4 linked regions of the Litorilinea aerophila genome follow. The protein of the gene in region 1 interacts with the protein of each later gene in a pairwise test. Links are inferred from orthologs where the notes say so. Each region holds a gene or a part of one and is shown in the gene's direction. Other genes may lie near its edges. The genes, in order: rpe, FKZ61_RS04830, eno and dnaN.

Region 1 (7,325 bases):
GAACCGTGCGAAGAGCGGGCCGGGAGGTCGCCGGCCATTTCTGCTCCCAGTTCATCGCCTTCAGGGAGGTTCCATGGATCCACAAAGTATTTTTACCATCGTCATCGTCCTCTTCATCCTTTTCTCGATTCTGCGTTCGGCCATTAAAATCGTGACCGAATACGAGCGGGGCGTGATCTTCCGCCTGGGACGGGTGGTGGGCGCCAAGGGGCCTGGCCTCTTCTTCATCATCCCCATCGTGGACCAGATGGTGAAGGTGGATTTGCGGGTGGTGACCCTGGACATCCCGACTCAGGAGATGATCACCAAGGACAATGTGACCGTCAAAGTCAACGCGGTCTGCTACTTCCGGGTGATGGATGCGGTGGCCGCGGTGGTCCAGGTGGCCAACTATCTGATGGCGACCCAGCAGATCGCCCAGACGACCCTGCGCTCCGTCCTGGGGCAAAGCGAACTGGACGAGCTGCTCTCCCACCGGGACAAGATCAACCGGCAGCTCCAGCAGATCATCGACGAGCAGACGGAGCCGTGGGGCATCAAGGTGAGCATCGTTGAAGTCAAGGACGTGGAGCTGCCCCAGTCCATGCAGCGGGCCATGGCCCGCCAGGCCGAAGCCGAGCGGGAGAAGCGGGCCAAGATCATCCACGCCGAGGGTGAGCTGCAGGCCTCCCGCGAGCTGGCCGAAGCGGCCCGGGTGATGTCCACCCAGCCAGGCGCCCTTCAGTTGCGCTACCTCCAGACTTTGACGGAAATCAGCGCTGAGAACAACAGCACCATCATCTTCCCGTTGCCCATCGAAGTCTTCCGGGGCGTGTTGGAGACATCCGCAAGCCAGCGGAACGGTAAAGAGGCATGACCCTGGAGCCTGGCATGACCCATGTGCTGCAGCATCGCCCCCAGGACATCACCGTCGACCGCAAGGCTGGAACCGTGACCATCCGGTGGGGGGACGGCCACATCAGCACCTATACCACCCGCTGGCTGCGCGCCAATTGTCCCTGCGCGACATGCCGGGAAGAGCGCCGGAGCGCCGAGTTGGATCCCTTGAAGCTGGTGCCGGGGCCGCCGCCCAGCACAGAGATCGTGGGGGCAGAGCTGGTGGGAAACTATGCCGTCCGCTTTCAATGGCAGGATGGCCATGGGACCGGCATTTTTGTCTTTGCCAGCCTGCGGGCCAGCTGTCCATGCCCCAGCTGTCATCCGGAAGGGCCGCCGCCCCTGTTGCCGCCGGCCTGAGAAATCCCGGCAGAAATTCGACGAAGGTACCTCCAGAGGGAATGCCGACGAATTTCCGCCGTGGTATTTGCGCCAGACTCTACTGGTGAAACGGCTATCCTGAGCTGCCTCCGTCCTGAGCTGATCGTAAGGAGCGAATGTGGACACTTCCTTAACCCTGTTCCGAGCCTTTGGCATCAACGTACGCGTGCACTGGTCATTTCTGTTGATTCTCGCCTACGGGGCGGTTACCTTTGGCCTGGGGCCGGCCGGTCCGCTCTGGGGTGGCCTCTACGGGATTTTAGTGATTCTCTTGTTGTTCGTCTGTGTCACCCTGCACGAGTTTGGCCATGCCCTGGTGGCCAAGTACTTCAAGGTCAACGTGCCCAGCATCACCCTGCTGCCCATCGGCGGCGTGGCCAACCTGGAGCGTATGCCCGACAAGCCCCTGCAGGAGTTCCTGATCACCCTGGCCGGTCCCCTGGTGAACTTTGCCATTGCCCTGGTGCTGTTGCCCTTCATGTTGCTGGCCCTGGGCCTGGAGATGCGGCTGGGCAACGTCTCGGGCGACCTCTCCCGCTTCTGGCGGGTGATGCAGATGCCAGGGATCGGCAATCTACTCCTCTATCTGACCGGCACCAACATCCTGCTGGGTCTATTTAACCTGCTGCCCGCCTTTCCCATGGACGGTGGCCGCATTCTGCGCTCCCTGCTAGCCATGACCATGCCCTACGTCCAGGCCACCCGGATTGCCGTCTTTGTGGGCCGCCTGATGGCCGGCCTCTTCGCCCTGTGGGGCATCATGGGCGGCGGCATTTTCCTGCTGCTCATCGCCTTTTTCGTGTACGTGGGCGGCAGCGCCGAGCAGGAGTCGGTGGAAAGCCGCACCGTGCTGAAGAACATCTACGCGCGACAGGCCCTGACGCCCGGCGCCGTCGCCCTCTACGCCAGCGAGCGCCTCAACCGGGCTGTCGATCTGCTCATGACCAGCTATCAGACCGACTACCCGGTGCTGGATCTTTCCAGCAAGTTCATCGGCGTCCTGACCCGGCCCCGGCTGATCCAGGCCCTGCAGGAACATGGCCCCGAGGCCCGGGTGGTGGATGTCATGATCCCGGCGGATCAGGTGCCCACTTGTGGCCCCGATACCAGCCTGGCCGAGATCTGGGAAAAGATGGCCCAGGGCGGCACCCGCGTGGTGGCCATCAAGGAGGAGGAACGGTTCCTGGGGCTGATCACCCTGGACGACATCACCGAGGTCTATCGGGTGATGGCCGCCACCCTGAATAATGCCAGCCGCCGGGCTCGCTTTGCCGGTGCGTCGGGAGAAAGTCCGGCCGATGCCTGAGCTGCCCACCGAACACGGGACCCTGTTCTACGAAGTTCTGGAGCCACCGGAGCAGCCGGCAGGTCGGGTAGAAACCCTGACCCTGTTACACAACTTCTTGAGCACAGGGCGTGCTGCCTGGGGACCGCTCCTGGCGGATCTTGCCAGGAGCTATCGGATCTTGCTGCCGGATCTCCCCGGCCATGGCCGCTCCCAGGGCTATCCGCCGGGCTTCGATCATGGGGCCATGGCCCGGGATGTGGCCGCCCTTATGGTGGCCGAGGATGCCACCTCCGGCCACCTGGCCGGGGCCTCTGCCGGCGGGGTCATCGCCCAACTGTTGGTCCACCAAAAGTGGGTCCAACCGGCCACCCTGACCCTGGTCAGCACCACCCACAGCATGGATCCCGACCGGGCCGGTGCGCCCATTCGGCTGGATCCAGATGTCTTCCAGGCGGGCCGCAACTGGCTGGCCGCCACGGCCCGCCTCCACGATCCATACCATTATCCTGGCTATTTCGACCAGGAGCTCCTGCCTGCCTTCCGTCGGCTGGATGTGCAGCGGACCATCGACCTGCCCCTCTCCAGCCTTTCGTCCTGGGCGTTCCCGGTCTGTCTGATCCACGGGGAAGAGGACGAAATTTTTCCTGTTTCCATCGCCCGGCGGATGGCCGAATACCTGCCCATGGCAGAGCTCCATGTGGTGCCCCGCCAGAGCCATGCCCTGATCTTACGGCAGCCGCGCACGGTGGGGCGGTTGATGATGGCGTTCCTGGCGCGCCACCGGCCGGATTCGTAAGTACATCCCGGCAGCAATTCGCCGATAGTTTCCACCTGAAGTAGTGCGCCCAGAGGGCACCCGGAATTTCTGCCGTGGTATTTACGCCAGACTGTACAAGGTCAAAGGGAGTAAACCGATGAACAGTTCTCGCCCCATCCAGATTGCGCCGTCCATCCTGACGGCGGACTTTGGCCACCTGGCCGATCAGATACGCCAGGCCGAGGAGGGCGGCGCCGATGTCATTCACCTGGATGTGATGGACGGCATCTTCGTGCCCAACATCTCTTTCGGCCCGCTGGTCGTCCGGGCGGTCCGGGAGGTGACCCGATTACCCCTGGACGTCCACCTCATGATCCAGGACCCCGAGCGCTATCTGGCGGCCTTTGCCGAGGCCGGCGCGGACAATCTGACCGTTCACGTGGAGGCCTGCACCCACCTGCATCGGACCGTGCAGCAGATCACGGAATTGGGCTGCCGGGCCGGCGTGGCCCTGAACCCGGCCACCAGCGTCGAGGCTGTGCGGGAGATCCTGCCTTTCGTGGACATGATCCTGGTGATGAGCGTGAACCCGGGTTTTGGTGCCCAGCGCTTCATCGAGACCAGTATGAACAAGCTGCAACGGGTGCGGCGCCTTCAAGAGGAGTTAAACCCCCTCTGTGCCCTGGAGGTGGACGGGGGCATCGGCACCCACAACATCGCGGATGTGATCCGCAGCGGCGCCAATGTGATTGTGGTGGGGAGTTCCGTCTTCAACCAGGAGGGGAGCATTCAGGAGAATCTTGCGGCCCTGCGCCAGGCCAGCCGGGGCGCCCTGTGGCAGGCCGTCTAAAAGCCGAACCAGAGGAGGGCAACGTAGTAGACGAAGGGGAGGACGAAGAGGAGGCTATCCAGCCGATCCAGCATGCCGCCGTGGCCGGGGAAAAAGCGGCCGCTGTCCTTCACCCCCACCTGGCGCTTGATCATGCTGACGGCCAGATCGCCAAAGAGGGCCAGGACCCCGCAGACGAAACCTATGGCCACCCCGGCCGGCACGGACAGGGGCAACGGCATCAACCAGGCGAACAGGCCGCCGCTCAGGGCCGCCCCCATCCATCCCCCCACGGTGCCTTCCCACGTCTTCTTGGGGCTCAGCCGGGGCCACAGCTTGTGGCGTCCCACGGTCACGCCGGTGAAGTAGGCGCCGGTGTCATTGATCCAGGTGATAAACAGGCCGAAGAAAATCCACCAGGCCCCTTGGGGCAGCTGGCGCAGGGCCAGCGCCTGGCCCAGCATGGTGCCCAGGTAGATGGCGCCCACGCTGGTGGACATCCAGGTGTGCATGGGCGTTTGATGTTGGCCCAGGGCCAGGATCAGGGTCAGGATCAGGCCACTGCCCAGCACGACGGTGGGGGGGAGGTGGGCCGGCGCCCAATGGCTGAGTACCAGGGCGGCCAGCCAGAGCAGCCCCAGGGCGCGTACCGGGCGATAGCCGGCACGCTGGGCCAGGGTATAGAATTCCATCCCCCCAATCAGGCTGACGGCCAGGAACAACATCAGACACCAGACGCCACCCAGCCAGATCGGCAGCAAGACCAGGGGTATGGCGAGAATTCCGACGACGATGCGTGTAATCACCGGCGGTGGCCCGTTGGGGTTGGGTGGTTTCAGGTTTCCAGGACGCGGCCGAAGCGACGTTCACGGACGTTGTACTCGCACAGGGCCTTGTACAATTCTTCCTCGTCGAAATCGGGCCAGTAGGTAGGGGTGGCGTAGTATTCCGCGTAGGCTGCCTGCCAGATCAGGAAGTTGCTCAGCCGCCATTCCCCACCGGTGCGGATGATCAGGTCCGGGTCCGGCAAGTCGCTGGTGTACAGATACTGGCTGAACAGGGCCTCATCCAGCTGGTCGGGGGAGATTCCGTCGGCGATGATGCGGCGCACCGCGTCCAAGATTTCGGCCCGGCCGCCGTAGTTGAAGGCCACGTTGAGGATGATGCGGTCGTTGTGGCGGGTGACCTCCAGCGCATGGCGGATCTGGTCCTGCAGTTCGGGGCTGATCCCGCTGAGGCGGCCGCTGTGGCGGATCTGGACGCCGTTGCGGTGTAGTTCGTTGAGCTGACGCTTGATGGTCATCCCCAGCAGGCGCATCAGGCCGGTGACCTCTTCCGGGGGGCGATGCCAGTTTTCGGTGGAAAAGGCGTAGATGGTGAGGACCTTGATGCCAAAGCGCACGCTGCTTTCCAGCACCCGGCGAATGTTGTCGACGCCGGCCTGGTGGCCGGCCAGACGGGGCCACCCCCTGGCCTGGGCCCAGCGTCCGTTGCCGTCCATGATAATGCCCACATGGTAGGGGATCGATTCCAGGGACGCAGGGGCGTGGTGATTGCTCTCGTTTTCCATCATCATTCTCTCACAGCCTCCGTCTTGCAGTATCCATCGCAGGGTTTCTGGCACCTGCGGTATGGCTCATTCCTGACGACGGGGAACATATCCATTCAATCTTTTTGCCGGAATCAATCTTTTTGCCGGAAGACGAAAGAAAGGGGTGAGCAAGCCCCACCCCTGGTATGGACACGGTATCACAAGCGCCAGCTGGCTCTTCCGCTCCTTGGAAAAGGATGGCTGGGTTCCCGGATCCGCTGTGATCCGGTGTTGGGGATGCGCTGGACGACGTTCTCGTGCTCCCCGGCCCAATCAGCCGGGTGCGTCCCATTTGGGAAGCCCCAAAAGGGGTACGCACCCTATTAAACCGTCATGATCTCCTCGTCCTTTTCCCGGGCGATCTCATCCACCTGCTTGATGTAGTTGTTGGTCATCTCCTGAACCCGCTCTTCGGCGCGGTGAAGCTCATCTTCCGAGATCATACTTTCCTTCTGTAAGTCACGCAAGTCGTGGATGGCATCGCGACGGATGTTGCGGATGGAGACCCGGGCTTCTTCGGCCCGCTTGGAGACCAGCCGGGTCAGCTCCCGCCGGCGCTCCTCGGTCAACGGAGGAAAGGTCAGCCGAATCTGCTGGCCGTCGTTGCTGGGGGTCAGGCCCAGATCGGATTTGGCGATGGCTTTTTCGATGGTGCCGATATCCGAGGGGCTATACGGCCGGATCAAGAGGGTCTGGGCCTCCGGCACCGAGATGGTCGCCAGTTGCTGCAGGGGAGTAGGGACGTTGTAGTAGTCGACCATGAGGCGTTCGACCAGGGCCGGCGTGGCACGCCCCGTGCGGATGGTGCGTAGATCGGCTCGGAACGCTTCAACGGCTTTTTCCATGCGCTCATCGGCATCGGCCAATACTTCCTTAATCATTTCCTGACCTCCTGGCTGCACAAACGAAGCTTGAACTGGCGCCAGGCCGGGCACCATTTCCCGGTTCTGGGCCAGGCTTCCGCCAAAGTATGTTGTCACGCGAATTCTCTGGTGGGTGTGGATCCCATTGGGGGCGTACAGCATCAAATGATTGCTTCAGGCTGCCGCCCCCATCGGAACACACCTCGCTCTGGCGTAAATCCCGCGGCAGGGTTGTGGCTATCTCGCCTTCTGGGGGCAACCGGGCCGGGAAGGCGTCTGGAAATGCTGCCGGGATTCACGAGGGCTTCCCACGCTGGGCGCCCATTATTTTAACAGAGGAAAGACAGACATAAAAACGTGGGCATCGTCCCGACCCGGCACCCGGGTTCAGGCCGAGATCAGGGTGCCTACGGCCTCGCCGGCCACCACCTGCTCCAGGCTCCCCTCCTGCCAGAGATCCACCACGCAGATGGGCAGGTCGTTGTCCATGCACATGGCCATGGCCGTGCTATCCATGACGCCGACCCGCATGTTCAGCGCATCGATGTAGGTCAAGCGCTCGAATCGGCGGGCGTTGGCGTTCAGCTTGGGATCCGAGTCGTAGACCGCGTCCACCTTGGTGGCCTTGATCAGCACCTCGGCGTCGATCTCCATGGCCCGCAGGGAGGCCGCGGTGTCGGTGGTGAAGTAGGGGTTGCCGGTGCCGGCGCCGAAGATGACCACCCGGCCCTTTTCCAGGT
Region 2 (7,373 bases), on another replicon or contig:
GCAGGGTATCCCCGGTGAGCAGCACGCCCTGGCCCTCCGCCCCATCCCGCCAGTGCAGGACGGTCGACCCGGCAAAATGGCCGCCACAGCGAATCAGGGTCACCCCATCCCACAACGACAGGGTTTCGCCCTGCCAGAAGTGGATGGCAGGATCCGGCCGCATGACCCACCGACGGTCGGATTCGTGCAGGTAGATGGGCGCCTGGAAGGCCCGCCCCCACTCCACCATGCTGCTGTAGAAGTGGGGATGGGAGATGGCGATGGCCTGAATACCGCCCAGCGCCTCAACCGCCGCAATGGTGGGATCATCCAGCAGGCTGATGCAGTCCCACAGGACATTGCCCTGGGGCGTCTGCACCAGCAGGGCCCGCTGGCCGATGGCAAAGTGGGGGTGGGTGCCGATGCCCGTCAGGCCAGGCTCAGCGGTCTTGATGACGTTGTGGTAATCCGCCTGCAGCTCGGCCAGGGTGGTCCAGCGCTGCCCCTCCCATCCTATGTACTGGCGTTCATCGGCACAGATGGGGCATGTGTCAGGAGGGCTGTCCGTTTCGGCAAATTGGGTGCCGCAGGTCGTGCAGATATAGTTCATGGTCTTTACCTCACTGCTGACGTTGTGCCTGCCACGCCCGATAGTAGGTGTGAACATCGGCCACGAAATCGGGATGCTGGGGGTGCCAGCCCAGGAAGCGGGTTGCTTTATCCGGGCGGAGCTTCTGATCCAGGGCCAATGCTTCGGCCAGGGGGCCCATCTCTGTCACAGCCTCCGCCAGCGGCCGGTAATGGGGCCGCTTGTGGGTGCCGGTGGCCCGCCCGATGGCGGTCACCATCTCCGAGACCTGCCGGGGTACGCCATCCACCAGGTTGAAGACCTCGCCGGCCAGGCCGCTCTGGGCGGCCAGCACATACCCCTGGGCCAGATCGCCCACGTGCACCATGGACCAGTGGTTGCGACCATCGCCCACCACGTCGAAGGGGTGGCCGTTGGTGGCGCCGTCAAACCAGAGGCCGGTCAACCCGCCGGCCCCGCCGTAGACCACCCCGGGCCGCAGCACCAGACCCCGTACTCCCGTCTCGGTCAGCACCTGATCCTCCACGGCTGGCCGCCAGGCGACCGCGGCCGCCGGCGCCAGGGGAGAACTTTCATCGACTGCGTCGCCCCCCGTGTCGCCGTGAACCCAGACACCGCTGGTGTAGATGAGGGTCCGGGGCGTCGTCCCCTGGCGGGCAGCGGCCAGCAACGTCTCCACCGTGAGCCGATCCAGCTCTGCCGTATCCGCCTGGTAGTCCACCGCGGCGTGGATCAGGATATCTGCCTGGGCGGCCAGGTGACGATAGGTGTCCGGCTCCTGCATGGCGCCTACCACCGGCTGGATCTCCCGCTGGGCCAGGAAGCGGGCCTTGTGCGGGCTGCGGGTCAACCCCAGGACAGCGTAGCCTGCCCGTCGAAAAGCCTGTGCCACGCTGAAGCCAATGTAGCCGGTCGCGCCAGTGATGAAGACGGTTTGCATGGTTGCCTCCTCTCTGTTGTCCGCATAGCCGGGCACAAAAATGCAGCCCGGCGTGTTGGTGGATTGACTTCCCGCTCTTCTTGAACGGTTGACAACAGGATAGGCGAAAACGGGCCGGCAGACGCCGCCCCTGGGGACAGTTCGGATGCGACCAAAAGGGAAGCTCCCCGCTGGACCAAAGATCAGGATCCGGGCGCGAGAAAACGTCCGATCCAGCAGGGAGGGAACTCAGGCCAGGGAATCGGGGTCTAAAACCACCACGGCCTCCAGATGCCGCGGGCGATCGGGGTCCAGACCCTTGGCCATGGCCCGATGGTAGGCCAGCAGCTGGAGTGGGGGCAGGTAGAGGGGTGGGAGCGTCCACTCGGGCAGCGCAGTGGGCAGTTGTACGTTGATGGCGCCAGCGATGGGTTCGGCGGGACTCAGGGCCAGGATGGTGGCCGCCATCTCGCCGGTCTCCATCAGCACCGCCCGCTCATGGTCGAAGGCACGGCGGGAGAGGAGACCCACGGCCAGCGTTTCGCCATCGACCATGGCCTTGGGGCCATGGCGAAATTCCAGGGCGTGGTAGGCTTCGCTGTGGGTGATGGACATCTCCTTGAGCTTCAGCATGGCTTCACAGGCCACGCCGTACTGGGGCCCGGATCCCAGGAAGAAATAGCGGCACAGCTCCAGGCGGTTGCCCAGCCCTTCCATCTCCCCGGCTGTGGCCTCCAGCAGAGCCTCCCCAGCCGGCGGCAGGGAAAAGAGGGCGTCCAGCGGCTCATGGGCCACGGTGGCGGCCAATGCCTGAACCAGCACCAACATGGTGCTGAAGGAGCGGGTCTGGGCCACGCTCTCTTCCTGGGCCGCCTCGGCGGGCAAGACCAGATCGCTCTCCTGGGCCAGGGGCGTATCCGGGTAGCAGGTCACACACCAGACCCGCCGGCCGCCCATCTGCCGGAAGCGGCTGACCGCGGCGATGGTCTCCGAGGTGGTGCCAGAGCGGGAGATGGCCACCAGGAGGGTGCGGCCTGGGTCGGCGGTCACATGGTGGGGAAAGAGCACCAATTCCGAGGCCGGCACACCCCGGGCCGGAATGCCCGTCAGCCCCTGGAGGATGGATGCAGCGATGAGGGAGAGGTAGTAGGTGGAGCCGCAACCGGTGAAGAGCACCCGGGTAGGTGCGGCGTCGTCCCAGGCGGCCTGCACCTGCTCCACCCGGCCCTGAAATTCTGCCAGGGCCGCGGACCAGGCGGTCGCCTGGCTCATGATTTCGGCGAAGGTGTGTTGTCCTCGTGACGTCATAGTCCGTTCCATTCCATGTTCATCGGCAGCCTTACCGCCCTCCCGAAGGTGCCGGAAAAAGAGGGGAAATAGCCCAATCCGGGAAGAAACAAAAAACGCTCAAAAAAGTTCATGGAATCCATCAAAGTTCAAGGTATAGGGGCATTATGGGCGAGCCAGGCGGGTTTGTCAAGGCCTGTCGGGAGGTAAAATCGGGCCATTTTCAGGGGATGACCAGATGTGCTGAGGCAGATCGGTTGGCAGGTCGCTCACAACCCATCACAATCAGTCAGCAAAGCACGAAAAACGAGCAGCCGACGTCTTGACTTTTCCCAGCCGACCGGCTACACTGGCCCGGATTCCCCCGCTTCGTCGCTGAAACCATTCCAACCGACCCACAGCGCCATGCACATGTTTGACATCCTCGTCCTGGGCGAAATCAACGTCGACCTGATCCTCTCTGGAGATGCTCGCCCCGAATTCGGGCAGGTGGAAAAAGTCATCCAGGATGCCACCCTGGCCATCGGCGGCTCTGGCACCATCTTTGCCTGTGGCGCCGCACGGCTGGGCCTGCGGGTAGCCTACTGCGGCGTAGTCGGCCAGGACCTGTTCGGCCGCTACATGCTGGAACAACTGCAGGCCCGCAAGATCGACACCACCGGCGTGATCGTCGACCCATCCCTCAAGACCGGGATGACGGTGATCCTCCACCACCAGGGAGATCGGGCCTTGCTGACCTACCTGGGCGCCATCAATCGCCTGGAGGCCGAGATGGTCGACCGGGCGTTGCTGGCCCAGGCCCGCCATGTCCATGTCTCCAGCTACTTCCTGCAACACGCCCTCCAGCCTGGCCTGGCCGACCTGCTGGCGGCTGCCCACAAACAGGGCGCCACCGTCTCCATGGATACCAACTGGGATCCGGCTGAACGCTGGGATAGCGGCCTGGAGCACCTCTGGCCCCACGTGGACCTCTTCCTCCCCAATGAACAGGAGGCGCTGGCCATCGCCCGGGCCGACAGCCTGGAACAGGCCCTGGATGCCCTGGCCGCCCGCCTGCCCCTGGTGGCCGTGAAGCGGGGCGCCCAAGGGGCAGTGGCCCGCCAGGATGGCCAAACCGTTTGGGATCCCGGCTTTACCGTCCCGGTGGTGGATACCACCGGCGCCGGCGACAGCTTCGACGCCGGTTTCGTGTACGGCTTCCTCCACGGCTGGCCCCTGGTTGAAACCCTGGGCCTGGCCTGCGCCTGTGGCGCCCTCTCCACCCGCGCCCCAGGCGGCACCGAGGCCCAACCGACCCTGGATGAAGCCAAAGAGCTGCTGCATAGCCGGCAGGCGCCCTAGTGCGGCCCGGTGAAAATAGGCCAATGACGCCCCTGCAAAAAGGGCATTTTTTCACATAAAGACGCAGAGGGCGCAAATCCGATTTACGCCGGGCTACATCAGGTATGCTACAATGCCCCCCATGAGCACCCACACCACCGTTCGCATTCTCTTCATGGGCACGCCGGACTTTGCCGTGCCCACCCTCCAGGCCCTCCACGAGCAGGGACCCGCCCACGGCTGGCAGGTGGTGGCCGTGGTGACCCAGCCGGACCGGCCTGCCGGCCGCCGGCGGACACTGACGGCCAGTCCTGTCAAGCAGTTTGCCCAGGCCCAGGGGCTGCCCGTGCTACAACCGGCACGCCTGCGCAAAGACCCGGCCGCGGTGGACGCCCTGGCCGCCCAGGCGCCGGATGTGATCGTGGTCGCGGCCTACGGCCTGATCCTGCCCAAATCGGTGCTGGAGATCCCCGCCTTCGGCTGCCTCAACGTCCATGCCAGCCTGCTGCCCGCCTATCGGGGGGCGTCGCCCATTGCCGCCGCCATTCTCAACGGCGAAACCGAAACCGGCGTCTCCATTATGCTGATGGATGAGGGAATGGACACGGGCCCGGTGCTGGCCCAGGAACGGGAAGCCATCCGCCCCGAGGACACCACCGAAAGCCTGAGCCAACGCCTGGCCGAGCTGGGCGCATCACTGCTGGTTCGCACCCTGCCCCGCTGGCTGGCTGGAGAGGTCTCACCCATCCCCCAGAGCGACCTCCCCGGCACGCCGTCCATCTGCCGCCTGATTAAAAAGGAGGACGGCCAGATCAACTGGCACAAGCCCGCCGTCCAGATCGAGCGGATGACCCGCGCCTATACACCCTGGCCCAGCGCCTACACCTTCTGGCGTGGCCAGCCGTTCAAAATCTGGCGGGCCCGGGTAGTGCCAGGCCAGGCCGAGCCGGGTTTGGTCGTCCAGAGTGAGGAAGGGCCGGCGGTAGGCACCGGCCAGGATCTCTTGCTGCTCCAGGAAGTCCAGCCCGCGGGGAAACGCAGCATGGACATCCAGAGCTTCGTCAACGGTGCGCCTGAATTTGTGGGTTCCAGGCTAGGAGCGGAAGAAGGCGAGGGTGCTAGCCCTCCCGGCTGACCGAAGGATTGACCGGATTGGCCGGGGAGCCCAGGGGCGACGACAGAGGCTCCGGGTGCAGCGAAGAGCGACCCTCAGGCCGGCCATCGGCCAGGTCCGCAGTCGGTAGACTCTGTCCACTGGTGACGCCGGCCCGGCGCAGGCTGTAGAGCAAGAGCCCCAGGGGCGCGCAGATGATCATCCCCACCAGAAAGCCCCATAACCCCAGGGTCAAGATACCGATAATTTGGGCCTGTAGCTGTCCCGGAAAATCGATCTGATAGCCCGGCGCCACCAACAGTCCAGAGACACCCTGCCCCGTGACGCCCAGGTAGCTTTCCACACCGGTCAAATGCCAGCCCTGGCCGGCCGTCCCGTCGGCGAAGATGGCCAGGAGGAGCAACCCCACCACCGCGGGAATGCCGCTGACGCTGATGGTGCCGGTGGCATCGTCCAGACGCAGGATGCCGTCCACCAGAAAGGTGATAAAGGGTACCGTGAGCCCGGCCAGGAAGCCAATGAGAAAGGCCGGGGCGGGCTGCACAAAGGGCCCCACCGCCAGGCCGGCCACCACGCCAGCCGTCAGCCCCCGCGCGCTCAGGACCGGGCTGCTGGTCCCGGTGACAAACCAGGTGTAGATCAGCGGAACCAGGACGCCGCCACAGGCGAACAGGATCAGGTTGACACTGCCCCGCAACAGGGCCACCTCCTGCAAGGCCGAGACCTGGAGGGGGTTGCTCCACAGCCATCCCAGGCTGCCAGCTAGAAAGAGAAGGCTGCCGGCCACGGCCAGCAATGGCAACTGGGCCGGTGGCACCGGCGTGGCGGCCACGGGGCGCCGGGGACGTCGGGGGACCCAGACCACCAGGGCGGCCAGGGCCACGCCCGCAGCCACCAGATGCACCGTGCCGGCACCGCCAAAGTCCACCAGGCCATGGCCCAGGTTCAGGTTACGGCCCAATGCGCCCAGCCAGCCGCCTCCGCGCACCCAGTTCCCGGCCAGGGGATAGATGAAGCCTCCCATGAGCAGGGGCAGCAACAGGGTGGCAGTTACCGGCGCCCGGCCCCGCAGGGCCAGGTTGGGCAGGAGCGCCGCAGTCAAGACCCAGGGAAGGTGGGCAAGGAACAGGGCGTAGGTCAAGGGCGTCACATCCCGGCCGGCCAGGAACCAGCCGCTCAGGCCAGCCATCCCCCAGCCGGTTCCCCAGTCCGAGGGGAGCGGGCTCCACTCCCAGACCAGATCGCGCAGGCCGGGTAGATCGTACACCAGGCCCACGCCGCCAAAGTGGAGGGCGAACCCGATGGCCCAGTAGCCCAGGGCAGCCAGGCCCATGGCAGCCACTCCGCCCAGCGCGGCATCCCAGGCCCGGCCCGGCTCCAGGCCGGAGACCGCCACCAGGGTCAGCCCGGCAGGAACCAGCAGCGCCAGCCCGGAAGCCAGCACAAACCAGTAGGTGGGCACCGTCAGCCCACCGTTCTGGGAGGCAGTCCAGAGAGTCTGAGGCGTCTCGGGGGTTTGAGCCAGGAGGGGGGTCGGCCAGAGGGCCAGGGTCAACCAACCCAGGGCGCCGGCCAGGAAAACATGTGTAATCGATTTGATTCGATGATCCATATTGTGATAAGTCCGCTCACCCCATACGCGCCTGACGTCGGTGCTATGCGGTTCTGTCCAGAATGAATCGGGCCTGTATGATACCAAATCACCGGTGTATCCACAAAGTCGACGGCCTCTGGCGGATGCGGCGCCGTCCCGTCTGGGTTCTGGGCCGGGTTGTGGTAGACTTCACCCCTATGAAATCCAAGCAACTGCTGGCAGCCCTGTGCCAGGAGCGGGTGTGGAGTTGGCTCGTCGGCCTGGGGGGGCTCTTCCTCTACGGGGCCACGGCGGCGCCGAGTATCGTAGAACTGTTCGACGATAGCCTGGAATTCCAGCTGGTGGGGCCGACCTTCGGCATCGCCCACCCGACGGGCTACCCCCTCTACATCCTGCTGGGAGGCCTCTGGAGCCGGGTGTTGTTCCCCCTGGGCAACTGGGCCTGGCGAATGAACCTGTTCAGCGCCCTGGCCGCGGCGGCCACCCTGGGCTTGCTCTTCCGGCTGGCCTGCCGCCTCTTCCGCCGGGACGATGGCCGCTGCGACCTGGTGGCCGCGCTGGCCAGCACCGT
Region 3 (7,498 bases), on another replicon or contig:
CAACGATGTCACCGAGACCATGGCCATCAAGCAGGTGCTGGGGGAGCACGCCTACAACGTCCGCATCAGCAGCACCAAGAGCATGCTGGGGCATCTGTTGGGAGGCGCCGGCGCCATCGAGACGGTCATCTGCGCCAAGGTGATCCAGGAAGGGATCATCCCGCCCACCATCAACCTCCACAATCCGGATCCCGAGTGTGACCTCAACTATACGCCGCTGGTGGCCCAAAAGGCAGACGTGGCCGTTACCCTCAGCAACAGCTTTGGCTTTGGCGGCCACAACGCCTGCATCATGCTGCGGCGGTATGAATAGCCGGGGAGACAGGGCCGCGGGGCGCGGGCTGAATACGGCGCGCCCCTCTGGCAGGACAGGCCAGTTGGATGCAAGGCGATTGCAATGAACGGAGGGCGCCTTATGGTGGATGGACAGCACTCATCGTCCGAGCTTGTGAGCGGACAGGGGCACGAGAACGGCGTACCCCAATCGGCACCCAGCCGCCGGGAGATGATCATCCCGGAAGTGGGCCGGCAATACGCCCAAATCATCGGCTGGGGCTATAAGGTCCCCGACAAGGTCATCACCAACCGGGATCTGGAACAGATTGTGGATACCAGCGATGAATGGATCCGCACCCGCACGGGCATTGAACAGCGCCATGTGGTGACCGATCCCAAGGAGACCACGGCCAGCCTGGCGGTGGCCGCCGCGCGCCAGGCCCTGGAAGTGGCCGATGTGGACCCCAGCAAGATCGACCTGATCATCTGCGCCACCAGTTCGCCAGAGCACATCTTCCCCGCCACGGCCAGCCTGGTCCAGGATGCCATCGGCGCGGTGAATGCGGGCGCCTTTGACCTGAGCGCCGCCTGCTCCGGCTTCGTCTATGCCCTGAGCATGGCCCGGGGCCACATCCTGGCCGGGGATGCCGAGTACGTGCTGGTCATCGGCGCCGAAACCCTGAGCCGCATCGTGGATTGGACCGACCGCAACACCTGTGTCCTTTTTGGCGATGGCGCCGGTGCGGTGCTGGTGGCCGCCAGCGACGTGCCCGGCGGCATCGTGGCGGCCGAACTGGGTAGCGACGGCTCGGGCGCGGATCTGCTGTCGGTGCCGGCAGGGGGCAGCGCCATGCCGGCCAGCCTGGAGACGGTGAGCAGCGGCAGCCATTACATCAAGATGGACGGCAAGGCCGTCTTCCGCTTTGCCACCCGGGTCATGGCCGATGCCACCCGCCGGGTGCTGGAGCGCACCGGCCTGACGCCAGACGACGTGGATCTGGTGATCCCCCACCAGGCCAACCTGCGCATCGTCCAGAACAGTGTGCTCAAACAGCTCAAGATCCCGGAAGAGAAGGTCTTCGTCAACCTGCAGAAGTACGGCAACACCAGCACCGCCAGCATCCCCATTGCCCTCTGCGAGGCCATCGAGGCGGGCAAGGTGAAGCCGGGAGACAACCTGGTCTTCGTGGGTTTCGGGGCAGGGTTGACGTGGGCGGCCTGTGCCGTCAAGTGGAGCGTGCCGGTGACCCGGCCCGAGGCAGGCTGGTGGAAGGCCACTCGCCGCCAGGCCAGCTACCAGGCCGCGGCAGCCCGCAGCATGTGGCGCCGGGCCGTGCGCTGGGTCTACCACGTCTGGCCCACCGATCCGGAAGGGGAGATCACCCCTTCCCGGGAGCATGGAGAAGCTGCTGTTCCCCTGCAGCGCCGGGAAGAATAGACCGGCCTCCGGCAGGGATCTCTGCACCTCTGTACCGTTGGCTTAGCGGAAGCGCTCTGCCACCTCGGCCCGCTGCAGGTACCAGATGGTCAACCCGCCCAGCACCGTGCCCACAGGCACGGCAAAGAGGCTGAGGATGGCCAGGGCCGTGGCCGCCACCCGGGCCCACTGGCGCAGGGTCCACAGTCCGTAGCCGATGGCCAGGTAGAGGAGGCAGAAGACCAGGGAAACGGCCGCCAGCAGGCCTGTGACCAACATGCCGATGGCGGCCTCTGGATCCTGGGTGAACGCCACCAGCCCCAGCAACACCGTGGGCAGGGATAGCCCCACGCTGGCCAGCAGGAACAGGCCGGCCACCAGGAAATGATAGGCCGCCAGCAGCACGATACCGGCTTCCCGAGGCCCTGTCCCCGGTTTTTGCCCCGGTCCTGCCTGGACCTTCTGCGAACCCATCCCCATACTCGCCTTCCTTCCGCCTGGCATCCCGCCGGGCCGGACTCCCCCAGCTTCCATCCACGCCTCAGCATCCCTCCCCCAGCCCCGAAGCCCCCGATTTCGAAACCCCAGGAACGGGGTCGATGCACTCACTATCTTTGCACTTTATTTTCAGCCACAGATTGCACAGATAACACGGATTACACAGACAACGCCGCATGGGGCGAGTGCGCATCCTCAGATGCGCACTCCTCGAAAGGATCACCACCGCCACGCGGAGTCGGTATCCTCAGATGCCGACCCAGTCGCTGCGCAGCCGTTGCCGTCCCTGCTCCTGTCCGGATTGGGTGCAACACGTGCGTAGGGCGGGTCTCTGGCCCGCCGTGGGTGGCTGGTTCGACCGCGACAGCGGGCGGGCACGGCGGCCCGCCCCGACGGGAACGGGCGCCCTTCCGGGCACCACCGTGCGGCCGGAGACCGCACCTACGACAGGAGCCGCCATCCGCGCAGATCGGACGTCACGGATAGGTGGGGCGGCTGTGAAATCGATGGGGCGCATCTGCAAAGATAGTGATGCACTGTCAATACGTCCCAGAGGGGATAAAGTTGCAGGGTGAGGGTGCTCCTGTCGGGTTACACCGGTGCACCGGCCGGGAATTCGCCAATTTTGACCATTCGTGATACAACTGAACAGAAAAGGCCGGCTCGGATAAAAGCCGTTACAGGCCCGCCATTAATTGATGGCTTCCCTGCAAAAAGGGCATTTTGGAACGCAAAGGTGCAAAGGCGCAAAGAAACGCAGGAGAGAGCAACCCGAATCAGCGTTTATCTGCGTGGGTCAGCGTCCTCATTTGACCTTTGTGCAGTAGAGCTAATTTAGACGGATACGCAAATTATACGGAGGAAAACAATGACCGAAATCATCAGCATCGTCGGCCGGGAAGTCCTGGACAGCCGGGGCAACCCCACGGTGGAAGTGGAGGTGGAACTGGCCAGCGGAGCTGTCGGCCGGGCCATGGTGCCCAGCGGCGCCAGCACCGGTGCCCACGAGGCCGTGGAGCTGCGGGATGGCGATAAAGGGCGCTACGGCGGCAAAGGCGTCCTCCAGGCGGTGAAAAATGTCAACGAAACCCTGGCCGAGGAGCTGCTGGGTTTTGACGCCCTGGAGCAGGTCGCCATCGACGAATACATGGTGGCCCTGGACGGCACCCCCAACAAGGGGAAACTGGGCGCCAACGCCATCCTGGGGGTCAGCCTGGCCGTGGCCAAAGCCGCCGCCGAGGCCCTGGGCCTGCCCCTCTATCGCTACCTGGGCGGCGTCAACGCCCGCACCCTGCCCGTCCCCATGATGAACATCCTGAACGGCGGTAAGCACGCAGCCAACAGCACCGACTTCCAGGAATTCATGGTAATGCCGGTGGGCGCAGCCAGCTTCGCCGAGGCCCTGCGCTGGGGCTCCGAAATCTACCACAGCCTCAAGAAAGTGCTCCACGACGCCGGCTACAGCACCAACGTGGGGGATGAGGGCGGCTTCGCCCCCAGCCTGGGCGGCAATGTCAAGGCCGTGGAGGTGATCCTCCAGGCCATCGAGCAGGCCGGCTATCGACCGGGGGAGGACGTCTTCATTGCCCTGGACCCGGCCACCAGCGAGCTCTACAACCCCGAGAGCGGACGCTATCAACTCCCTATCGAGGGAAAGGAGCTGACCAGCGCTGAGTTGGTCGACCTCTGGGCGGACTGGTGCAACCGTTTCCCCATCATCAGCATCGAGGATGGCATGGCCGAGGACGACTGGGAGGGATGGAAGCTGCTCTACCGGCGACTGGGCGGGCAGGTCCAGCTGGTGGGGGATGACCTGCTGGTGACCAACGTGGCGCGCATCGAGCGGGCCATCCAGGAGCAGGCCTGTAACGCGCTGCTGTGCAAGGTCAACCAGATCGGCACCCTCACCGAGAGCATCGCCGCCATCGAGATGAGCCACCGGGCCGGTTGGGCCGCGGTGGTCAGCCACCGCTCGGGCGAGACCGAGGACGCCACCATCGCTGACCTGGTGGTGGCCTTTAACACCGGTCAGATCAAGACCGGGGCACCGGCCCGCAGCGACCGGGTGGCCAAGTACAACCAGCTCCTGCGCATCGAAGAGCAGCTGGGAGAGGCCGCCGTTTACCCCGGCCTCCAGGCGTTCCCCCACCTGCGAGGGGGGGCAGGCCGCTAACCCGCCGCCCGCTGGAAGCCGGCCGGCGGGCCATCCATTCACCTGAATATGCCGGGACCCCGCCCAAAAACCGGTGGGGTCCCGGCATGTTATTCCGGCCGTCGAATTTCGCCGACACCGAATTGAGACTTTTGACGTAGAAAATCTCCGCGGATCACGGTGTTGTTCCCATCCATAGCCGCGTAAACTGAGGAGGATGCCTTGCAGGGCTGGCCATCGCCGGGGAATCACTGTCTTTACTGCCAAAAGGGCATTTTTTTACGCAAGGGAGCGAAGAGGTAGAGGATTACCAGAAAGGAATCTGGCCAAATCCGTGTTCACCTGTGAAATCTGGGGTTCCTGCAGTAAAGCCATCTCTGGCACCTTTCAACCATATCACCCAATGCGCAATCCATGTTGACCTTGATTCCTGGGCTGTTCCAACGTCTGGAAGCGGAAATCGGCAGGCTTACCGCCCGGGCCGACGGCCTCTATACCCGCTACACCCTCCAAACGCTCCTGATTTTCCTCATCGGGGTGGTCAGCGTGTACGTGGTGGTGGCGACTGTCTTGTGGCAACTGGGGTTCATCGCCTATATTTCGCCGCTGACCAGTGGTCTATTGCTGCCCTTCTTCTGGGTCGGGCTCTGGTTGATCCGGCGCGACCGGTTTCGGGCGGCAGCCTATGTCTGTATCCTGGCCGTGTTCGGCTGTATTGGGCTGGTCATGGCCTTCTGGGGGGTCAGCCACTCCCTGGTGTTGGGGCTAACCCTGGTGACAATCCTGGCCGGGCTGAGCCTGGGTGGACGGGCGGCTGCCGCTTTCTTTGTGGCCGGCATGGCTGTCTATGCCACCGTCGTCCATCTGGAGCAACAGGGCATTTTCCCCCTGCTTGGGGATGTCAACCGAAGCTTCCTCCAGGAATTTTTGGACCTGGGCACCATGATGGGCTCGCTGGTCCTCTTCATCTGGTTTTCCACCCAGAAGCTCAAGCGCGCCTGGGAAAGCGAATCGGCCCTGGTAGCCCAACTCCAGGACAAGCAGGACGAGCTGGAATCCCAGGTGGTGGAACGAGCGAAAGAGCTGGCCACCCTGCAACGCCTGGCCGAACTCTTGCGGGACACCGAGTGTCCCCTGGACGAACTATTCCAGGCCATTGTGGCTGCGGTCCGGGGCGGGCTCTACGATGGAGAGTCCAGGGGCGTCAGCCTGAGCTTTGATGACATCTCGGTGCGGCAACCCGCCTACCAGCAGCCGACCCGGGTCGACCGGGTGGATTTCACCGCCGTCGGGAAGGCCGGCTTCATCGAGGCCGTCTACCTGCGCCCCTTTGGTACACCGGCCGACCGCACCCACATTGTCCACGAGCAGACGCTGCTCCATGCGGTAGCAGCCTATCTGACCCTCTACCTGGGACGACGGGCCGCGCTGACTTCTCTGGCCCATTCCAACAAAACCCTGACGGCCCTCTTCCAGGCAGCTCCGGTGGGCATCGTCGTCCTGGACGGCCAGCAGGGCCATGTGACCATGTGGAACCCCGCCGCCGAGCGCATCTTCGGCTGGAAGGCGGAGGAAGTCCTGGGCCAGCCCAGTCCGGTCATCCCGCCGGACAAACAGGAAGAATTCCGGGAACTGCTGGCGAGGGCCAGCCAGGGGGAATCGCTCCAGAACCTGGAATTGGTGCGCCAGCGCCGGGATGGCAGCACCGTCATCATCCAGCTCTCCACCGCCACCATCACCAACCCGGTCACCGGCTCCAGCGAGATCATCGCCATTGTGTCGGATATCACCGGGCAAAAGCGCTATGAGCGGGAGCTTCAGGAAGCCCTGCAGGCTGCCGAAGCGGCCACCCGGGCCAAATCGGCCTTTATCGCCAACATGAGCCACGAGATCCGCACGCCCCTCAACGCCATCGTGGGGATGTCCACCCTGCTCCGGGACAGCCGCCTGACGGCCGAGCAGAAGAGTCAGGTGGCCCTCATCCGCCAGAGCAGCGACCTGCTTCTCTCCCTCATCAACGACATCCTGGATCTGTCCAAGCTGGAAGCGGGCCAGCTGGAGCTGGAGCTGCGCCCCTTTGCCGTCCTGGAATGTGTCGAACAGGTTATTGAGCTTTTTGCCTGGCATGGAGCCGAAAAGGGCATCGAGCTTTTCTACCAGGTCGCCCCGGAGACCCCGGCCCAGGTCGTGGGCGACATGTCCCGCATTCAACAGGTGTTGGTCAACCTCCTGAACAACGCCATCAAGTTCACCGAGCACGGCGAGATCCTGGTCTCGGCCGAAGTGCGGCTGGCTGAAGCGCCCCAAAGCCCCCAGCTGCACATCGCGGTCCGGGACAGCGGCATCGGCATTCCGGCAGAGCGGATCCCAGAGCTTTTCGAGCCCTTCACCCAGCTGGACAGCTCCACCACCCGCCGCTACGGGGGTGCGGGCCTGGGGCTGGCCATCTGCCGCTACCTCACCCAACAGATGGGGGGCCGCATCCAGGTGGAGAGTGTGCCCGGCCAAGGGTCCACCTTTCACTTTTGCGTCCCCGTACACGTGGCCGATGCCAGGCCGGCGCAGGCATACCCGCCCCTGGCCGAGCAGGATAAGACGGTCCTCATCTGGAGCCATGCTTCCACCGGCCGCCAGCTACTCCAGGATCTCTGCCGTCGGTGGGGCCTGGAAGCCCTGGCCCCGGCCGACGAGGCCGAGGCTGTGGCGCTGTTGACCTCAGGCCGGCGACTGGATCTCTGCCTGGTGGACCTGCCCGCTGCCGCCGAAGCGACCCCCTCGGCGATCCTGGCAGCCATCCAGAAACGGTGGCCCCACCTGGCCACCATTTTCCTGCACCCCGTTCACCGCCCGCACCAAAATTTCAAGGCCGAGCATCTGGCCATTGTCTCCAAGCCAGTCAAATATGGCCAGCTCCACCAGGTCTGCCGGCGCCTGTTGACCCGCCGGCCAGAAGAGGCCGAGCCGCTAATCGGGGTGATCGGACAGACTTCCCGCCACTGCACATCCCTTCGCATTCTGCTGGTCGAGGACAACCTGGTCAACCAGAAGGTCGCCCTCAACCTGCTGCGACGCCTGGATTGCAGCGCGGACGTGGCCGCCAACGGGCTGGAGGCCCTGGAAGCCCTCAGCCGCCAGTCCTACGATGTGGTGCTCAT
Region 4 (7,569 bases), on another replicon or contig:
GAAAGATGGTGGTGACGAAGATCTCGATGAAACCCAACAGGAAGCCTGCCAGGCTTGCACCCAGGATCGATCCGCGCCCGCCGAGGATGGCTGCCACAAAAGCCTTCCAGCCGAACAAGATGCCCATGTTGGGATCCAGCACCGGATAGGCCACGCCATAGAGAATCCCTGCCGCTGCCGCCAATGCGGACCCCAGGGCGAAGGTCATCAAAGCGATGGTGTTGGCCGAGATGCCCATCAAAGGGACGACCACGTAATCGTAGGCCATGGCACGCATCGCCATTCCCCACTTGCTACGGCGGACGAATTGGTGCAGCGCCAACGTGAGCAGCAACGAGACCACGACGATGAGGATCTTCTTATTGGTCACGCTCACGCCCATGAACTGGAAAGTGGCGGTCTGGATCAGCTCCGGAAATGAGCGCCGCTGCGGCCCCAACAGAGCCAGGTTACCCGTCTCCAGGATGATGCCGATCATCAGGCCGGTGATAGCGGCCGAGGCGCGCGGCGCATCCCGCAGCGGCCGGTAGCCGATGCGCTCTACCGCCATGCCCACGAAGCTGTTCAGAATCATGGCCAGGATCAAGGTGAGAACCAGGATCAGGCCCATCTCTACCCCTACCGGCAGGCCGATCAGACCGCCAATGTCGAGTGCCAGCAGGCCGGTGGAGACGAAAAAGCCAATATAGGCGCCGACCATGAACACATCGCCATGGGCGAAATTGAACAGCATCAGCACGCCATAGACCATCGAGTAGCCGATGGCAATCAGGGAGTAGATGCTGCCCCACTGCAGGGCATTAATGACGTTTTGTAAAAAAAACTGCATGGTAAATCCCCTCCGGCTACTTCCGAAAGGGCGGGATGGTGCTGTCTCCCCGCCCCCTGAATCCGGTGACCATGACAACCACGACAAAGGGATGGACTGCCAGGCTTCCGCAGTCCATCCCCAAGTGCCGACCGTTACGGGCAGATCTGCTTGTAGAAGGTGAACTTACCCTCTTCGCTGATGCGTACGATCACCGCACACTTGATGGGATCGCCATCCTCCGTGAAGGTCATATTACCGGTGATACCTGGGAACTGCTTCAGGTTCGCCATGGCATCACGCACGCATTTGCGATCGGCCTTGATGTCGCCGGTGATCTGGCCACAATCCTCAATAGCCGTCTTGACAATGTTGAGTGAATCCCAGGTCAGGGCGGCGACGTCATCGGGCACATAGCCGTACTTGGCATTGTACTTGTCGATGAATTCCTTGGTGGCGCCCGTGGCACCTTCGGCAGCGTAATGGGTGCTGAAGAATGCGCCGTAGCAATCCTCGCCACAGAGGTTCACCAATTCGGCCGAGCCCCAGCTATCCGAACCCACAATGGGGCCGGTAAAGCCCAGTTCGTGGGCTTGTTGTACGATGAGCGGCACCTCGTTGTAGTACTGGGGCGCGAAAATGAACTCTGCGCCGGCCTCCGCGATCTTGGTCAACTGGGCGCTGAAGTCTGTATCGCCGGTGGTGAAGCTCTCAAAGGACACCACCGAACCCTCTCCGTGCAGCTCCTCCCAGGCCGACTTGAAGAACTCGGCCAGGCCCTTGGGGTAGTCGCTGGCGATGTCATACAGGACCCCAGCCTTGGTAAAGCCGAACTCCTCGGTAACAAAGTTGGCCACCACCGGACCCTGGAAGGGATCCAGGAACGGTGTGCGGAACACCCATGGCCGATTCAGGGTGGTATTGGGGTTGGTCGACCACGGGCTGATCATGGGTGTCTCAAGGTCATTGGCCACACCGCCGGCCGGCACGGCCTGCTTAGAGGCCTGTGGGCCAACGATCACCAGCACCTCATCCTGGGTGATGAGCTTGGTGTTGACGGCCGCAGCTGATTCCCCCTTGGACTCGTTGTCCTCGATGACTAATTCAACCTGATACTCCTGGCCGCCCACTGTGATGGCGCCGCCGATCTCTTCCAGCCATAGCTCGGCAGCGAACTTAGTGCCCTCCCCCACCTTGGGGATATCGCCCGTCAGTGGCGCGTTGATACCGATTTTAATCGTGGGCTGGATAGGCTGGACACACGCCGCCAACACCCAAACCACGAGCACCAGGAAGCTCCACAGTCGCTTAGACATGTCCGTTTTCTCCTTTCTCATCTCGAACAGGGCAGACTCATATACAGGGCTGATTCACCTACCCGGCCAGACAAATGTGGTTGCATCCGCCCCATCCTCCACCTTCCAGGGGCAGGGGTTGCTCAATGCATGCCTGCTGCGTGAGGAGAAAGCCAATAGGGGTGCAAGGCAGAGTTGTCATCAGGCGGCAAAGCGGTGATAAGGGCGTTTCGGGGCGATGCGCCTTTGTGGCAAGCTCCTGAAGGGCTATATTAGAAGTTTGATGTTGGGTCAGCGTCCTAATTGGACCTTTTTGCAGTAAAGCCATGTATACCGCGATTCTAAAGGAATTGGCAAATCCGTACTTTAAAATGCGTAAAGTTCAACACGGCGGCGTCCGATGGGCGATCCCCGACGATTGTGAACTACGCCCTTTCTTGGGAAAACAATTCGCAATTACAGAAGGATATGATATACTTTGGGCCGACATTATCTCGCTCACCTGACATGCCCTGATATGCAGTACCAACCTGGCAAACGTCCATAACAATATCAGCCATATCAGTGCTATCCACTTTCAACCCAGGAACGCCAAGCAGCTAGCAGGAGGACCCAGTGCGGGTAAGCTGTCTTCAAGAAAATCTGGCCAAAGGACTCTCCATCGTCAGCCGGGCCGTCTCAACCCGAAGCACCTTGCCCGTTCTGGGCAACATTCTCCTGGAAGCCCGGAACAACCAGCTCCGGCTGGCCGCGACCAATCTGGAAATCGGCATCAACTGCTGGATCGGCGCCAAGGTGGAAGATGAAGGCGCCATCACCGTGCCGGCCCGCCTGCTCAGCGAATTCGTCAACAGCCTCCCCCCGGAACGCATCGACATGGAGCTGTCGGTGCGCACCCAAACCCTGCACCTCCACTGCGCCCGCTACGATGCCAACATGAAAGGCATCGATGCCGCCGACTTTCCCATCCTGCCCACCGCGGACGACCCCCAGGGGGATGCCTCCTCCCAGGTGGAGACACTGGAGGGTGTGCGCATCGAGCTGGCTGCCCCTGGCCTGCGCAAGATGATCGACCAGGTGATCTTTGCCGCCTCTACCGATGAAAGCCGCCCCACCCTGACCGGCGTGGAGGTCAACTTCGTGCCGGAGGCCGACGGCACCCGCCTCACCATGGCCGCCACCGATGGCTACCGGCTCAGCATCCGCAGCGTTCTCCTAGCCGGGACGCAGCCAGAGGGCGCCCAGCGGGAGCCCATCAAGGTGATCGTGCCGGCCCGGAGCCTGGGCGAACTGGCCCGCATCAGCGCCGACGCAGACGAAGAACAGCCGGTCCAGGTGCTGGTCACCCAGGCCCGCAACCAGATCCTCTTCAAGCTTCGGGGCAAAAGTGAAAGCCGGGGCAGCTTCCAGCAGGTGGAACTCATCAGCCAGCTCATCGATGCCCGCTTCCCGGACTACCGGGCCATCATCCCCAAAAGCTACAACACCCGAACCGTGGTGGACACCGCCCAGTTCCTCAAGGCCGTGCGGGTGGCCTACCTCTTCGCCCGGGACAACGCCAACATCGTGCGCCTGGGCGTCACGCCCGGGCCGGGCGGTCAGGAGGGGGGACAGCTCCGGCTGACGGCTACCAGCGCGGAAATGGGAGACAGCGTCAACGAAATCGATGCCCTGGTGGAAGGGGAGGAGCTGGAAATCGCCTTCGATGCCCGCTTCCTGATCGACGTCCTCAGCCAGATCGACCAGCCCCAGGTGGTGCTGGAGACCACCCAAAGCACCCGGCCGGGCACCATTCGCCCCCTGGGCATGGGCGAGGAAGAATTCCTCCACGTAGTCATGCCCATGCATCCCCCCAGGTAGCTGCGCCGGTAAACTGTACTGGGAGCTGCCCCCGGGGTGCGCCCGCCGGTCGTCAAGGCAACCCCCTACTCCAGGGGCGGCACCTTCAGGACCATCCCCACGTCCAGGGCATCGGGCGAGCGCAGGATGTCTCGATTCTGCGCGTACAGGTCGTCCTTGCGCGTTGGATCCCCGTAGATGTCGTACGCAATGCTCCAGAGGGTATCGCCGGCCTGCACCGTGTAGGTGGGCAGGGGGCGAAGCAGCAGGTTGACGGTGCTCACCTCAGCCACGCCGGGCACCGCTTCCAACAACTCCTTCAGCAGCCGACGCTGGGCATCCAGGTGGACAATCCCCTGGAGGATCACCCGGTTTCCCTGCACCTGGGCCTGGATCCCCAGCCCAAGCAACTCCTCGTGGCCCGCTTCTCGCAGCAGACGCTCCAGATCAAAGCCTGCCAGGCTCAATACGTTCCCGCCCGTGCCGGCATCTGCCAGCGCCGGTGACGCGGTGGGGCTGAGAACCAGGTCACCCGGGATGGTCGCGCTGGGGATTGGGGTGAGCACAGGAGTGGGCTGGCCCTCCGGAGTGGGCGTGGTCCCGCCCTCCGCCTCCTGGCCCAGGCCAGGCTCCGGCCCGGTGGCCGTGGCCGACGCAGATGTGACGTCCTGGGACGGCAGCGCCCTCCCCCACCAGGAGACTCCCACGCCGATGGCCGCCACCAACAGAAAAGCCAGGCCCACCGCCGTCCATGTGGCCAGGCCGAAGACGGTTTGGCCCTTTTCGGCCCGCCGGGCATCCGCCCCCTGGTCGGCCAGGAAGGCCCGCTCCACGAAGGCAGAAGAGGCCGTAGCCGGCGAAGAGCTCCGCCCACGGCTCCCCGGCCGGACCCGCCTGGCGCCGGCCCGGCGCAATCGCTGCTCCTCCTGGTGGGAGCGGATGAGCCACTCCGCTTCGGGGCGCAGGGAGTCATCCACCGGGATGGCGGCCACATGGCGGCGCATCTGCTCAAAACGCCCCAGCCGCTTGGCCAGGATGGCCGCCAGAAGCCGCAGCTCTGCGCTGTCCACCAGGACCAGGCCGCGCTCCACCTCGGCCAGGGCGGCCTGCCAGTTGCCGCCGGTTGCGATGTGGCTGGCCCGCTCATAGAAGTAGCCCGACACAAATTCCGGCGGGATCAACTGCTGGAGGTCCTGGCCACAGGAGGGACAGTTGGATGCGTCCGGCGTCACATACGCCACATGGCCACAGCGGAAACAGGTCACCTCTTGCATGGCTCGATGTCATCTCCAACGATGATAGGGGCAGGGTTACGCCATCCTGGGCTGGATGGGTGGTCAGTGTAGCATGCCTGAAAAAGCCGTGCAAACGGGCCAGCGCTCAGCCCGCCTCCCCGCCCAGATGCCAGTCCAGGAAATCGGCCATGCGGGTGAAGCTGTCGATGCGGTTGGCCAGCTTGCTGAACTTGTGCCCCTCGTCCGGGTAGTGGACGAACTCTACTGTGCCCCCCGCTTCCCGCACCCGGGCCACGATCTGTTCGGACTCGAACAGGGGCACCCGGGGGTCGTTGTCGCCGGCCAGCACCAACAGGGGCGCACGGATGCGGTCGGCCTTGTGGATGGGTGAAATCCGCTCCAGGAACGCCCGGTGCTCGGCCAGGCTGCCGTACTCCCGCTCCCGGTGGGCCCGCCGCCAGGGGCTGGTACGCTCCAGGAAGGTGACCCAGTTGGCGATCCCCACCACGTCGATGCCGGCCGCGAAGAGCTCCGGATACTCGGTCAGGGCAGCCAGGACCATGTAGCCGCCGTAGCTGCGCCCGTAGATGGCAATTCGTCGGGAATCGATGAGGGGCTGCTGGTGAAGCCAGGCCACCGCGTGCTTCAGGTCCGCCACGCTGTCCAGGCGGCGCTCCACATCGTCCAGCATCATGTAGTGGCGGCCATAGCCGGTGCTCCCCCGCACGTTGGGCACCAGCAGGGCGTAGCCCCGGTGCAGGAAATACTGGAAGCGCACATCGAAGTCGGGCCGCTGCTGGCCCGCCGGGCCGCCATGGACGTAGAGGATGCAGGGATAGCCCTGGGATGGCGGTGACTGGCGGGGCCGGTAGAAGAAGGCGGGGATGGAGCGTCCGTCGAAGGTGGGGTAGCGGATCAGCTCCGGCGCCACGAAGGTAGCCGGGTCCAGGCCGGCCAGGTTGCTGAAGGTGAGCTGGCGCGCCTCCACCGTCTCCAGCTCCAGCAGCCAGATATCCGGCGGCTGCACCGGGCTCTGCAGGTCCAGGATGAGCCGGCGGCCGTCCCGGCTGAACTGGAGGTGGCCGATCACGCCCAAGGGCAGGGACTCCACCCGGCGCCAGCGGCGGTTGACCAGATCCACCAGGAAGAGGTGGCTGTACCCGTCGCCGTTGTAGGTGAGCGCCGCCTGATCCCCCTGGGGCGCCACCGCGAGCAGCTCCAACTCCCCCCGATGGGGCGCCGCCGCGGCGTCCAGCTCCTCGGCGAAGAGCAGGGGCTCCAGTTCGCCGCTGGCCAGATCCAGGCGGCAGAGGGCGCCCCGGTCATGGAGCCGGTCGCTGAGCAGGTAGACCTGGTCCTGCACCCAGCGGATTTCGCTGTAGCGGGCATGGGGCTGCCCGGCGGCCAGGTGCCGCTCCTGGCCGCTCTCCAGATCCAGCAGGTAGAGCTCGATCTGCTCGGTGGCCACCGTGTCTACGCTGAGGATGGCGCGGTCGCCGCGGCCCCAGGCCACCACACTCCGTCGCCCCGCCCACTCCCGCAGGCAGCGGGCTGTGCCGCTCTCCAGGTCCAGCAGGTAGAGGTCGAAATCCACCTGGTTGCGGGCGTTGCTGGTGTAGACCAGACGTCGGCCATCCTGGCTCCAGGCGCCAAAGGTGTGGATGGCCTGATCGTCCTGGGTCAGGCGGATCACGTGGTGGCCTTCCCGCCCGCCCTCGCCGGCGCCGTAGTTGGTGATCAGGTAAAACTGTTGCCGCTCGTTGCCGGCTACATCGCCCACGGCCAGCAGATGGTCGGCCGCCGGCGTGCCGTGGATCTCCCAAATCTTGTCGCTGAAGAAGGTGAGTTGGCGAGGCCATCGGGCCACCCCTTCCCCCTGGATGCCCACGCTCCAGGCCTGAAAGATCCCGGTGATGTCGCTGAGGAAGGCAACCCGCTGTCCGTCCGGGGACAGCACAGGATTGATGGCGCTACGAATGTTCAGATAACGGGCAAAATCGTAGGACATGATCCAGCCTTTAGGTCAGATTTGGGGTCAGAAGAGCTTGAGTTATACGGCCTCGGCCCGTTCAGACAGGGCCAGCCAGTGTTCCAGGGTGGACTCCAGCTCCGCGTCCAGCGTTTCCAGCTCGGCGGAGAGGGCCTGCAGGCGCAGGTAGTCATCGCCGCAGCCGTTCATCTCCGCCAGGAGGGTTTCCCGGCGCTGCTCCAGTTCATCGATGCGGGCTTCCAGCTCCTCCAGCAGCCGCTGCTCCTTCCAGCTCAGACCCCGGGCCTGTCGGGAGGCCGGCGGAGGCGGGGTCGGCCGGGTCGGTTCAGGGGGCCGGCGGTCGTCCGGGGTGGCGGCCTGGCGCAGGCGTTGGAAAGTCTCGTAGGGCGTGGGGTAGCGGGG

Evidence for each region.
Region 2: the proteins of rpe (region 1) and FKZ61_RS04830 interact in binary tests that used the Escherichia coli proteins (3 or more experiments, as listed by UniProt). The link is inferred for Litorilinea aerophila from one-to-one orthologs.
Region 3: the proteins of rpe (region 1) and eno interact in binary tests that used the Escherichia coli proteins (3 or more experiments, as listed by UniProt). The link is inferred for Litorilinea aerophila from one-to-one orthologs.
Region 4: the proteins of rpe (region 1) and dnaN interact in binary tests that used the Escherichia coli proteins (3 or more experiments, as listed by UniProt). The link is inferred for Litorilinea aerophila from one-to-one orthologs.

What each region holds. Positions count from the first base shown.
Region 1 is NZ_VIGC02000016.1:48,382-55,706, reverse strand. What follows is about bases 2,581-5,305. They hold rpe (ribulose-phosphate 3-epimerase), read left to right. Parts: upstream 2,581-3,459; coding sequence 3,460-4,152; downstream 4,153-5,305. Other genes in these bases: uppS (polyprenyl diphosphate synthase), read right to left, coding at 4,967-5,305; FKZ61_RS13445 (phosphatidate cytidylyltransferase), read right to left, coding at 4,149-4,937; FKZ61_RS13455 (alpha/beta fold hydrolase), read left to right, coding at 2,581-3,341. In the rest of the region: FKZ61_RS13470 (slipin family protein), read left to right, coding at 74-856; FKZ61_RS13465 (gamma-butyrobetaine hydroxylase-like domain-containing protein), read left to right, coding at 871-1,236; FKZ61_RS13460 (site-2 protease family protein), read left to right, coding at 1,376-2,563; more of FKZ61_RS13455, read left to right, coding at 2,556-2,580; more of uppS, read right to left, coding at 5,306-5,707; frr (ribosome recycling factor), read right to left, coding at 6,046-6,603; pyrH (UMP kinase), read right to left, coding at 6,973-7,325. UniProt on the Escherichia coli protein: Catalyzes the reversible epimerization of D-ribulose 5-phosphate to D-xylulose 5-phosphate.
Region 2 is NZ_VIGC02000005.1:75,299-82,671, reverse strand. The notes cover bases 2,378-5,150. They hold FKZ61_RS04830 (carbohydrate kinase family protein), read left to right. Parts: upstream 2,378-3,185; coding sequence 3,186-4,115; downstream 4,116-5,150. Other genes in these bases: fmt (methionyl-tRNA formyltransferase), read left to right, coding at 4,237-5,150; FKZ61_RS04835 (SIS domain-containing protein), read right to left, coding at 2,378-2,795. Outside these bases: FKZ61_RS04845 (MBL fold metallo-hydrolase), read right to left, coding at 1-589; FKZ61_RS04840 (NAD-dependent epimerase/dehydratase family protein), read right to left, coding at 600-1,508; more of FKZ61_RS04835, read right to left, coding at 1,737-2,377; more of fmt, read left to right, coding at 5,151-5,229; FKZ61_RS04820 (ammonium transporter), read right to left, coding at 5,213-6,820; FKZ61_RS04815 (protein O-mannosyl-transferase family), read left to right, coding at 7,000-7,373. UniProt on the Escherichia coli protein: Catalyzes the ATP-dependent phosphorylation of fructoselysine to fructoselysine 6-phosphate. Functions in a fructoselysine degradation pathway that allows E.coli to grow on fructoselysine or psicoselysine.
Region 3 is NZ_VIGC02000008.1:105,648-113,145, reverse strand. The notes cover bases 2,314-5,211. They hold eno (phosphopyruvate hydratase), read left to right. Parts: upstream 2,314-3,059; coding sequence 3,060-4,364; downstream 4,365-5,211. Other genes in these bases: FKZ61_RS07870 (hybrid sensor histidine kinase/response regulator), read left to right, coding at 4,758-5,211. Also shown: fabF (beta-ketoacyl-ACP synthase II), read left to right, coding at 1-313; FKZ61_RS07885 (beta-ketoacyl-ACP synthase III), read left to right, coding at 416-1,714; FKZ61_RS07880 (hypothetical protein), read right to left, coding at 1,757-2,173; more of FKZ61_RS07870, read left to right, coding at 5,212-7,498. UniProt on the Escherichia coli protein: Catalyzes the reversible conversion of 2-phosphoglycerate (2-PG) into phosphoenolpyruvate (PEP). It is essential for the degradation of carbohydrates via glycolysis.
Region 4 is NZ_VIGC02000028.1:54,427-61,995, reverse strand. The notes cover bases 1,872-4,840. They hold dnaN (DNA polymerase III subunit beta), read left to right. Parts: upstream 1,872-2,718; coding sequence 2,719-3,963; downstream 3,964-4,840. Other genes in these bases: FKZ61_RS18640 (LysM peptidoglycan-binding domain-containing protein), read right to left, coding at 4,029-4,840; FKZ61_RS18650 (ABC transporter substrate-binding protein), read right to left, coding at 1,872-2,145. In the rest of the region: FKZ61_RS18655 (branched-chain amino acid ABC transporter permease), read right to left, coding at 1-829; more of FKZ61_RS18650, read right to left, coding at 964-1,871; more of FKZ61_RS18640, read right to left, coding at 4,841-5,216; FKZ61_RS18635 (S9 family peptidase), read right to left, coding at 5,323-7,185; FKZ61_RS18630 (ABC-F family ATP-binding cassette domain-containing protein), read right to left, coding at 7,228-7,569. UniProt on the Escherichia coli protein: Confers DNA tethering and processivity to DNA polymerases and other proteins. Acts as a clamp, forming a ring around DNA (a reaction catalyzed by the clamp-loading complex) which diffuses in an ATP-independent manner freely and bidirectionally along dsDNA.